3 regions of the Psychrobacillus sp. FSL K6-1415 genome follow, and region 1 is predicted to be linked to each of the others. Evidence: riboswitches for the same ligand, from Rfam matches in the RefSeq annotation. Region 1 holds a riboswitch; each other region holds the start of a gene.
The links. A riboswitch is a leader RNA that binds a small molecule or an ion and turns the genes downstream of it on or off. The one in region 1 is predicted to bind thiamine pyrophosphate.

Region 1 (3,201 bases):
CATTAATTTAGCATTTTGAATGACTTATGGTATTTGGACCTTACCCAATGTTTTGAATAAGTTGATGAATGTTGTGCAAACCTAAAAAAGCTGTCCTCCAAATCAAAAGAGGACAGCTTTTTAACGTACATTTTTTTTAGATTTTATGACTTTACGTATAATAGGATAAACAATTGGTGCCAATTTAATTGCTGTTTTGACTAGGTTTTTTACTTTCATCGGTATCGCTCCTTGGCTTTCGATATTAATAGTTATGTACCCTCAAACTCCAATACATAAACTCTCTCTTTATCGTAAAACTTTAATGCCCTGGACTATATTCCAAATCATTACTATTACATATACGAGCATGTAAATCGCGATAAGTATTAAAGGTCCGGCAGCCATCCATAGGGAAGGCTGTTCATTAAATCCCGATGCAATGGGGGTGAAGCTTGTAAAAACACTAATGAATAAAATTATTAACAATATTACAGGTATAATGTGGGAAATTAATGATTTTTTCGCATGATATTTTACATTAGAATCTTGTGATATAAAATAAACGATAATAGGCAATAAAAAAGGAGCAAACAATACACTAAAATAAGAAAGTGCTGATAAAATTTTAGGGTTATCCAGTCTATTCAACCTCCTTTCCTCAATTTTTAACAAAATACTCAGCTATATGTTTCATTTCTTAAATAAGGAAACTAAAATATTCTTGTAATTTTCCAGAGAGGAAATAGATACATATTCTTTTACACCATGCCAATCCCCTCCACTTGGTCCAAACTCAATTGCACCTGCTCCAGCTTCCGCGTAGAAGCGAGCATCGGCAGCTCCATGCTGCCCAAATAATACAGCAGGTTTTCCGATGAACTGTGAAGTAACATGTGCAATACGTTCGATAAAAGGATTAATGGCTTCCGTTGTTACTGCAGGTGCAGTCGCTTGAATCTTAAATTCACTTTTAGGGAATTTCTCTGCCAACTTTTTAATCTCTGAAGTAATACTCTGCATATTCTGGCCAGGAACAAAGCGAAGATCATAGCTTATTATACATTCATCGGGAACAACGTTATAGCGATCACCTGCTTGTATTTTCGCCAAGTTTAAGGAAGGATAATCATAGAACTCATTGCTTGCAGTTAAAAAAGAGAGAGTGCGTAGCTGTTGGTCAAACAGAAAAGCTTGCTCAATTGCATTTTTTCCTTCCCATGGACGGCTACCATGACTAGGTTTACCTTTCAGTATTACATCAAACTGAATAATTCCTTTTGCCTGTAAACCAATTTGGAGGTGGGTAGGCTCGCCGCATATAACAAAGTCACCAGTATATCCTTGATCAACTAAAAACTTGGTAGTTTTACCGTCGGTTTCCTCATCCGTTACAATATGAAGCTGAATTTTTTTAGTAAGACTTTTAGATTCTTTAGAAAGCTCGTAAAAAGCTTGCATCATCGCAGCAACTCCTGCTTTCATATCAGCAGTTCCTCGACCATATAAAAGATCACCTTCTATAAATGGCTCGAATTGCTCTGGGTTACCTGGAACAACATCTACATGCCCATTCCAAATCATACATTCATCACCAATTCCTATTTCTGCTACTAGCATCAACTTTCCCTCATGCTGTAAGACAGTTGTATGAATCCCACGTTCTTCTAGCCAACTTTCACAGAATAATAAAGCATTATTTGCACTTTCGATTGTGTCACTTTTGATACGTACCAGATCTTTTAGTAATGTAAGCATGTGAACATCCCCTTTTTCATATATTTATTTCATTAGTATAACAAATGAAACAAATAAGGTTGCATTAGGCATTTTATTCAGATACAATGAATTCGAACTAAATAATTCAAACCACAAGGGGCGCCACAATAGTGGCTGAGATAGTACCCTTTGAACCTGTAAGTTAGTGCTTGCGTAGGGATGTGGATGGAAACTGACAATCGCGCGATGTCTGGGTCTATCCCGGGGGTCGTTTTTTTGTGGTCAAAAAAAGGGGATTGTCATGAAAAATCAACGTGTATTAATATTAATGGAAATCGCTATTTTTGCGGCGTTAGGATATGTTTTAGATATGATTGGCTTTGGAATGCCACAGGGCGGCTCCGTAACATTCGTTCTTGTACCTGTTATTTTAATGGCCTTTCGTCGTGGTATAGTTGCAGGTCTTGCTACTGGATTTTTAATAGGTGTGCTACAAGTGGTAACAGGGCGATTTTATGCAGCGCCATTATCATTTGAAATAGTTATTGCACAGGTTGCAATTGATTATTTCATCGCCTTTATGGTTGCAGGGTTCGCTGGGTTTTTAAGACCTGCATTTTTACAGGCATTTGAACAAAAAGATAAAGTGAAAATGATTACAGCGGTTGTCTTAGGAGCATTAATAGCTGCTTTTCTTCGTTATTTAGCACATGTGACTTCAGGTATTCTATTCTTTGGTGAATTTGCTGGCGATCAAAACGTCATTTTGTATTCATTAATCTATAATTCTACTTATATGATTCCTGTATTTTTAATTGCTGCTTTCATTTGTTCCATTTTATTTGTTAAAGCTCCGCGCCTTGCACTGCCGAATTCTCACTAAATATGATATGATTAGAGTACATTTAGTGAAGAAGGGATCTTGTTAAGATGATTGTACAAACTGACGAAGAGTTAGTGGCATTAAAAAAAATAGGGCGTATTGTTGCAGAAGTAAGAGATGTGATGAGGGCTGCAACTAAACCTGGTATTACAACGAAAGAACTGGATGAGATTGGCGGAAAGTTATTTACAGAGCATGGTGCGATTTCTGGACCAATGGGTGAATATGATTTTCCAGGATATACTTGTATCTCCGTCAACGAAGAAGTTGCTCATGGTATCCCGGGTTCTCGCGTAATTCAAGAAGGCGATATTGTGAATATTGATGTGTCTGGATCTTGTGATGGATATTTTGCAGATACAGGTATTTCTTTTGTTGTTGGTGAGGGATATGAAGAAAAAGAAAAATTATGTGCAGTGGCAGAGAGTGCATTTGAACGGGCTATGTTGAAGGTGAAAGCAGGCTCTCGTTTAAACCAAATCGGAAAAGCGGTTGCTAGAGAAGCTAAAGATAATGGCTTGCATGTTATTATGAACCTAACTGGGCATGGTATTGGAAAATCGTTACATGAAGCTCCACAACATGTCTTGAATTATTATGATGCATGGGATCCTACGATA
Region 2 (3,201 bases), 890 kb from region 1:
AGCAACCATAGGTTGACTTGGCGATGTTGCCAAAAACGCTGCCACCACGCCACTTAAAAGACATCCCATTCCAGTCACAAACGACATAAGTGGTGTACCATAAGGAATCTCCTCCACGTCTTCACCGTCAGTTACAACATCAATTTCACCAGTTACCGCAACGATCAACTTATATTTCCGTGCCATCTGCTTTGCAAGTTCGACGACATCTACATTTCCCTCTCCAGCATCAACGCCTTTTGCCTGCCATTCAACACCGGCAATTGCTGCCAGTTCCCCGGCATTGCAACGAAGGACGGTAATGTTAACATCTTCTATCAACTGACGGATAGCCGATAATCGGAAGGCGGTTGCACCTGCTCCCACAGGATCCAAAACGATTGGAATGCCCTTACTGTTTGCAGTTTTCCCTGCTAAGAGCATACTGCTTAAAGTAAGTTTATTTAAAGTCCCTATATTAAGCGACAAGGCATCAGCTAACATGGCAAGTTCCTCTACCTCTTCGTATGCTTCTCCCATAATTGGAGAAGCTCCGAGTGCTAATAGCCCGTTTGCTTGGAAATTTGAAACGACGTGATTAGTAATACAATGGACTATAGGCCGTTTTGTACGTAATGATGCAAGCATAGTTACACCTCCGCCTTACTCGAGACATTTACTGACCAAGTTTCCATCGTCCATGCTTGTTCCCAGAAATTCCATTCATAATAGCTGCTCCTGCGAAATCGATCTTTCAATTCCTGTCGCCGTTTTTCAGGTAAATTCACTGCGAGGTGATCCATTCGGGTAATCTGTTCATTAACAAGCTCCTTGAACCATTCAGATCCATATGTTGCAATCCATTTTTGATAAATGGGATGTTTTGGAGTTGCTTCTTTCAATCGTTCACCTATTTCATAATAAAGCCAGTAGCATGGGAGAATTGTAGCTAACACATCTGCAAGATCTCCTTCTGCTGATCGGTACATATGAGAAACATATGAATATGCAGTTGGAGACGGCTCAAACGTAGCCCAGTCCGTTTCCTTTACATTAAGCAATTCCATAAACGATTCATGCAAAGCCATTTCTGCGGCGCAGGTTTGTTCGGAATGGTATGCAAATCTTTTCGTTGTCTCCAAATCCGTAGCTTTTACCGCCCCGATTGCCTGAACTTTTGCAAAATGTGTTAAATAATAGGCGTCTTGCATGACGTAATACTTGAACACATCAAGTGGCAATGTTCCTTTCTCTATCCCTTTCACAAACGGATGGTGGAAACTCGCTTCCCATAAATCATTGCACTCATTCCTTACTTCTTTGCAAAATGTCATTTTTCTCCATCTCCTTTTTGGCAAATAAAAACACCGCTTTCCGGAAAAGGAAAGCGGCGATTAGTAAGCAGAAGAAAATAAAAATAAGCATACGTTCGCCCACTTCCCTCCGCTGGTATGATCCAGATCAGGTTCAAAGGGTCCAAGCTCTGCTTGTCTCAGCCGTTAAACGGCTCCCCTAGTGGATAGCGATATTCTTTTGTCAAAATCACTATAGCATAAAAGAAAAAATTATTCAAAAATTCCAGAAAATTTTTACGAGTTTACCAAATTTGTAGAGTACACCTTTTCCGATAATCTAAAAAGGGGCTAAAGAAATTTCTCTTTAGTCCCTCACCCTCAATGTGTAGACCAGCATTGCCTATCTCTAACCTAATTGGTTCGCACCCATTTTAGTATTATTAAATTATATAACACTACTTTCGGCCTTCTTCAGGTTTGAATGTTTTACAGCACGTATCTGCAGAATGACCTGCTTCCTCAGAAATAGTGCGGTAATCAAATTCAGAAGCAAACTCTGTATTATTGTGTTTTGCATGGTAATCCATATCTATTTCGATTTTTTCTGCTCCACAAACATTTCCTTTTGCATGGAAAATACAATTTGATACAGTACATTTCACTTCTACATTTGGCATAACTGTCCTCCTCATTGAGATTTATTGAGAAGTATAAAAATGAACTCCTCATAGATTATCTTGTCCAATTCAACGTTATTAATTTATATAAGATGTTTTCTTTCTGCAAATTTTGGTTCCTCACTCTTAACTTTTATCAACTTTTACCCCATTACGCAGTTTAGTCAATATATAAATGCGCAGTATCTTTACATTCTATTAATTGTTCTGTATTCTTTTCTAAAAAAGTAATATATTTATCGGATAATGCATTTCCAAAGCTAAATCGTTTAACTCCTAACTCTTTAAGCTTGTTACAATTCGTTAGTCCCGGTAAAGATAATACATTAAGTGGAGCTTTTATTTTCAATGCAACTTCTCTTATATCTTCTTCTAATTTCATTCCGGGAACAAAAATTCCACTAGCTCCACTTTCTACATAGGATTTTGCTCGATCAATTGTTTCCAACAGAGGATTTTCCCTCTGAAAATAAGTGTCAGTTCTAGCATTGATATAAAAGTTTTTAAAACCATTTGTATCTAAAGCGATTCTTATTTTTTCTAATAGGTTGCAGTGTTTAGATATTCCTCTTAACCCTTTCTGCTTTTTTAGTGAATCCTCAATATTGATACCTACAACTCCAATATCTGCGGTTTTCAAAACGTTATTAATAACAATCTCCACGTTTTCACTATAGCCTGCCTCAATATCCGCGGAAACGGGTATATTCACATTCTCAGCAATAGTTTTTATGATTGATAAATGTCTATCAAAATCAATTAATTCACCATCAATATAACCAAGGGAATTAGCAATCCCCCAACTCGTCGTTCCTATAGCTTTGAACCCTACTTTCTCGAGTGTTAAGGCCGATAATAAGTCCCAAGCATTTCCTAAGAATAGTAATTCTTCGGATGTATGAAGGTCATTAAATTCTTGTATTTTAGTCACATTTGCTCCTCCTAACTATTGTTGTACCTTATATTAACAAGTTATTTACAACCACTTCGACCTCATTCTTGCCCTTATGGTCCTAGCGATCAAAAAAGAGAAGCTTTTACAAGAAAGCGTTTTGTTAGGGAAATGACTAAGTTCGTAAAATCATGGACCTTTCTGAACTACTGACTATAACTAAATTCTGTGGACCTTCGACCATGTTCTAAGATAGAAAGAAAATGAGTAAAAGGCATACAATTTCTATATAAATAAAAAAAGACCCTTTAATCTATCTATGGACAGATTAAAGGGTCTATGTTGTATTTCTAATACT
Region 3 (3,201 bases), 3.0 Mb from region 1:
CTCGCAAAACAGTAAACGAAAGACCCTCCAGTATCCATTTTTCCTCGTCAGGATAACGAAAACTTACTTTTTCAAATTCGATAACTTCATGCACGAACTTCACCTTTTTTCGATCGAGAAATGGCATATCCACGAAGAGAACCAGTTGCTAGTAGACCATCTGCTACTGCTTTTCCACCGACACCGGCAAGCAAAGCACCACTTACTATACGAATTCCAAGCATTAATGCAACATAACCCGTGCTGAACACTGTAAATCCACCTAGAAAGTATCCATAAGCAAAACTAAAGATTGACGATCCAACACCAGCAAGCATTAGAACCCATAAATCAAAGCGTTTATATCGTGTAGCAGCGAAAACTGCTTCAGCACCTAGGCCTTGGATAACTCCTGAAAGTATTAAGCGGGGTCCTACAGCATTACCTAATAATACTTCAATCGCAGCAGCAATCGTCTCGGAAACGACTGCTGCACCAGGTTTGCGGATAATATACATACAAATAATTGATACTATAAACCAAATTCCGAAAATCCATTCATACGCAATTGGACCGATGAACCCAGCCCAAATATTGCCGACATGCAAGAACAATAGATAAACAATACCAAAGACAACCGCGAACAAGGACATTAGTACAATCTCTTTTAACTTCCATGATTTCAGCATATCAGCGACCTCCGTGAGAAGGGCTATTAAGACTCATAGAAACTGTCATGACCAAATGCTTATGTTTTTCTGAGCGTGCATTCGTGAATGCTTCTTCATAAAATGCAAACACATCGTGTATATCACCATGAATACCACTTGCATAGTGCATCGATTCATTGAATACACCTTGTTCTTTAGCACGATCTACTTCACGATAAATAACGTCCATGTAATTGGGATTATTCATCGGATATAGCGCAAATTGAGAGGAAACATATTGTTTTGTAATATCTGTGTTGGCGATTATATCACCCTTATCTAGATAGGCATCTCCAGAAGAGTCACCTGGGCAACCAGCAGAGAAAGTGCCAGATAAAGCAACATGTACACCTGTTTTAGCTGCATGTAAAGTTAGAGCTTTTGCTACATTAAACACGTGCACTTGTTTCCCGCGAATGACTGTCGACACATCATCCGTATGCATCCACACATTCGACGTATCCGTCTCCTTCAAAGCTTCTTTAATTACCTTAATAAAATCATTGTTCATCGGATGTAACGAAAAACGAAATCCGATGATTGGGCTTAATCCACATTCCATTTGTAAAACCTCCTAAATTTTTTCATAAAAAAAGGCCACATCCGTGAAGATGCAGTCACTAATCCAATACAAAAATATTAGGAAAGTCACCGCACTTCCTCACGCAGGTATTATCCTGATCGAGTAATAAGGGATCGGAGCTAAAAAGCTCTCATCACAGCCAAAGTGGGCACCCCTAGTGCAGAAAACGGTATGTAGTTTTTTAAAAGACTAGAAAATATGTGCTGTTACGCATATCTATCTAGTTCAGCACCTAAATCGCTTGAGACACTTCAGAATTTCACCAAGCCATAAGGACGTCTTTACGTGAATTTCTATCCAGAGCCTGCTTCTGCGCAAAGCTTATCGCAAAAGAACATTGTTGAAGCTAACATAGGTGCTCGCACTTTTCTTATGTGCCCAAAGTATAACGTAGCTATTAAAAGATGTAAATATGTTTGCAAAATTTCGTACTTTCGTCCATGATTTGGTTAATACAACAAAGGGGGAAGAAGTTATGGACAATATATACATTACACGTAAACTACCTGAAGAAATCGTCGAGCCTTTAAGGGCGAAATTTGATGTACATATGTGGCATAGCGAAAGTATTGCGATGACATATGAAGAAATAAAAATAAATGCTAAAGGTGCACATGCTTTATGGACGATGCTATCTGATAATATCGATCGTGCACTAATTGAAAGTCTGTCAAATTTAAAAGTAATCAGTAATTTTGCTGTTGGCTATAACAATATAGATGTGGAAGCTGCAAAAGAACACGGTATTATCGTAACTAATACGCCGGGTGTATTAACAGAGACAACAGCAGACTTAACATTTGCTTTATTGTTAGCGACGGCTCGAAGAATAACAGAAGTAGAACAAGAAATTCGTTCAGGTAATTGGACGTCCTGGTCGCCAATGCAATATACAGGCATGGATATTTTCGGTGCAACGCTTGGTATTGTTGGGATGGGTCGCATAGGAGAAGCAGTTGCAAGGCGTGCAAAAGGCTTTGACATGAATGTGTTATATCATAATCGTTCTAGAAAACTAGAAGCGGAAGAAACGTATGGTTTTACTTATGCTGAATTAGACGACTTACTAAAGCAATCTGATTTTGTTATATTGCTAACTCCACTAACTCCAGAAACAAAAGGACTTATAAGTGAACGTGAACTCAATCTGATGAAGAATACTGCAACAATTATTAATGTCGCACGAGGTGGCATTGTAGATGAACAAGCTCTATTTAACGCATTAACTTCTAAAAAAATATGGGCTGCTGGGCTTGATGTATTTGAACAAGAACCTGTGCCGTTAGATCATCCTTTGTTGACATTACCTAACGTAACTGTATTGCCTCATATTGGCAGTGCTAGTATTCGAACTCGTCAAGCAATGATGGAATTGAACGCAAAAGATATAGAAGCAGTGTTAGAAAACAGAGAGCCTCAGAATAGAATTGTATAATACTTAAGCGGTGGTCCTATAATTTAGTGACCACTTTTTTTATTAATTTATCAAACCAATTATCTCTCATTTATAGAAATTACATTTAATATCCCTTCCTAAAAGTAGAAAATTCAATAAACCCCAGATTGATTCATAATACCTACAAAAAATATCTTAAATTACACAATAAATACCATAACTCTATAACTAATAGTCTGTAAATCCGATTCTTATTATTCGAAATTATTGAATAATATACCGTTTTTAACCATATCTTATTTGCTTCACTTCATAAACTCTAGTAACATGGGAACTCATAAAATAGACGTACCAGAATTTTGGAAATTTGGGAGCATAGTTCTATAATAATATTCAAAATTCAAATGATTAAACTTGAGAAAAAAGGGTATGTATTGGAGGGTAGGACTATGTGTCTATTTTAATAAATAGAGAAAAGGGGAAAAATAATGAGGAAAATTATGTTGTTTATTTCTTTGTGTGCATTTTTAGTA

Region 2: linked by a shared signal. The riboswitch ahead of tenA (thiaminase II) and the one ahead of thiT (energy-coupled thiamine transporter ThiT) in region 1 are both predicted to bind thiamine pyrophosphate.
Region 3: linked by a shared signal. The riboswitch ahead of MKY60_RS01425 (Ykof family thiamine-binding protein) and the one ahead of thiT (energy-coupled thiamine transporter ThiT) in region 1 are both predicted to bind thiamine pyrophosphate.

Annotation. Positions count from the first base shown of each region.
Region 1 is NZ_JBBOOQ010000001.1:3,300,291-3,303,491, reverse strand. It holds gene MKY60_RS16025 (SGNH/GDSL hydrolase family protein) at 1-11, shown strand, start outside; gene MKY60_RS16015 (DUF4870 domain-containing protein) at 289-630, opposite strand; gene MKY60_RS16010 (M20 family metallopeptidase) at 673-1,737, opposite strand; TPP riboswitch at 1,844-1,935, shown strand; gene thiT (energy-coupled thiamine transporter ThiT) at 2,000-2,581, shown strand; gene map (type I methionyl aminopeptidase) at 2,629-3,201, shown strand, end outside.
Region 2 is NZ_JBBOOQ010000001.1:4,193,374-4,196,574, forward strand. It holds gene thiM (hydroxyethylthiazole kinase) at 1-627, opposite strand, end outside; gene tenA (thiaminase II) at 630-1,313, opposite strand; TPP riboswitch at 1,401-1,503, opposite strand; gene MKY60_RS20715 (DUF1540 domain-containing protein) at 1,730-1,951, opposite strand; gene MKY60_RS20720 (isocitrate lyase/PEP mutase family protein) at 2,112-2,882, opposite strand.
Region 3 is NZ_JBBOOQ010000001.1:282,622-285,822, forward strand. It holds gene MKY60_RS01415 (ABC transporter ATP-binding protein) at 1-94, opposite strand, end outside; gene MKY60_RS01420 (ECF transporter S component) at 87-668, opposite strand; gene MKY60_RS01425 (Ykof family thiamine-binding protein) at 670-1,251, opposite strand; TPP riboswitch at 1,331-1,438, opposite strand; gene MKY60_RS01430 (2-hydroxyacid dehydrogenase) at 1,748-2,707, shown strand; gene MKY60_RS01435 (ABC transporter substrate-binding protein) at 3,157-3,201, shown strand, end outside.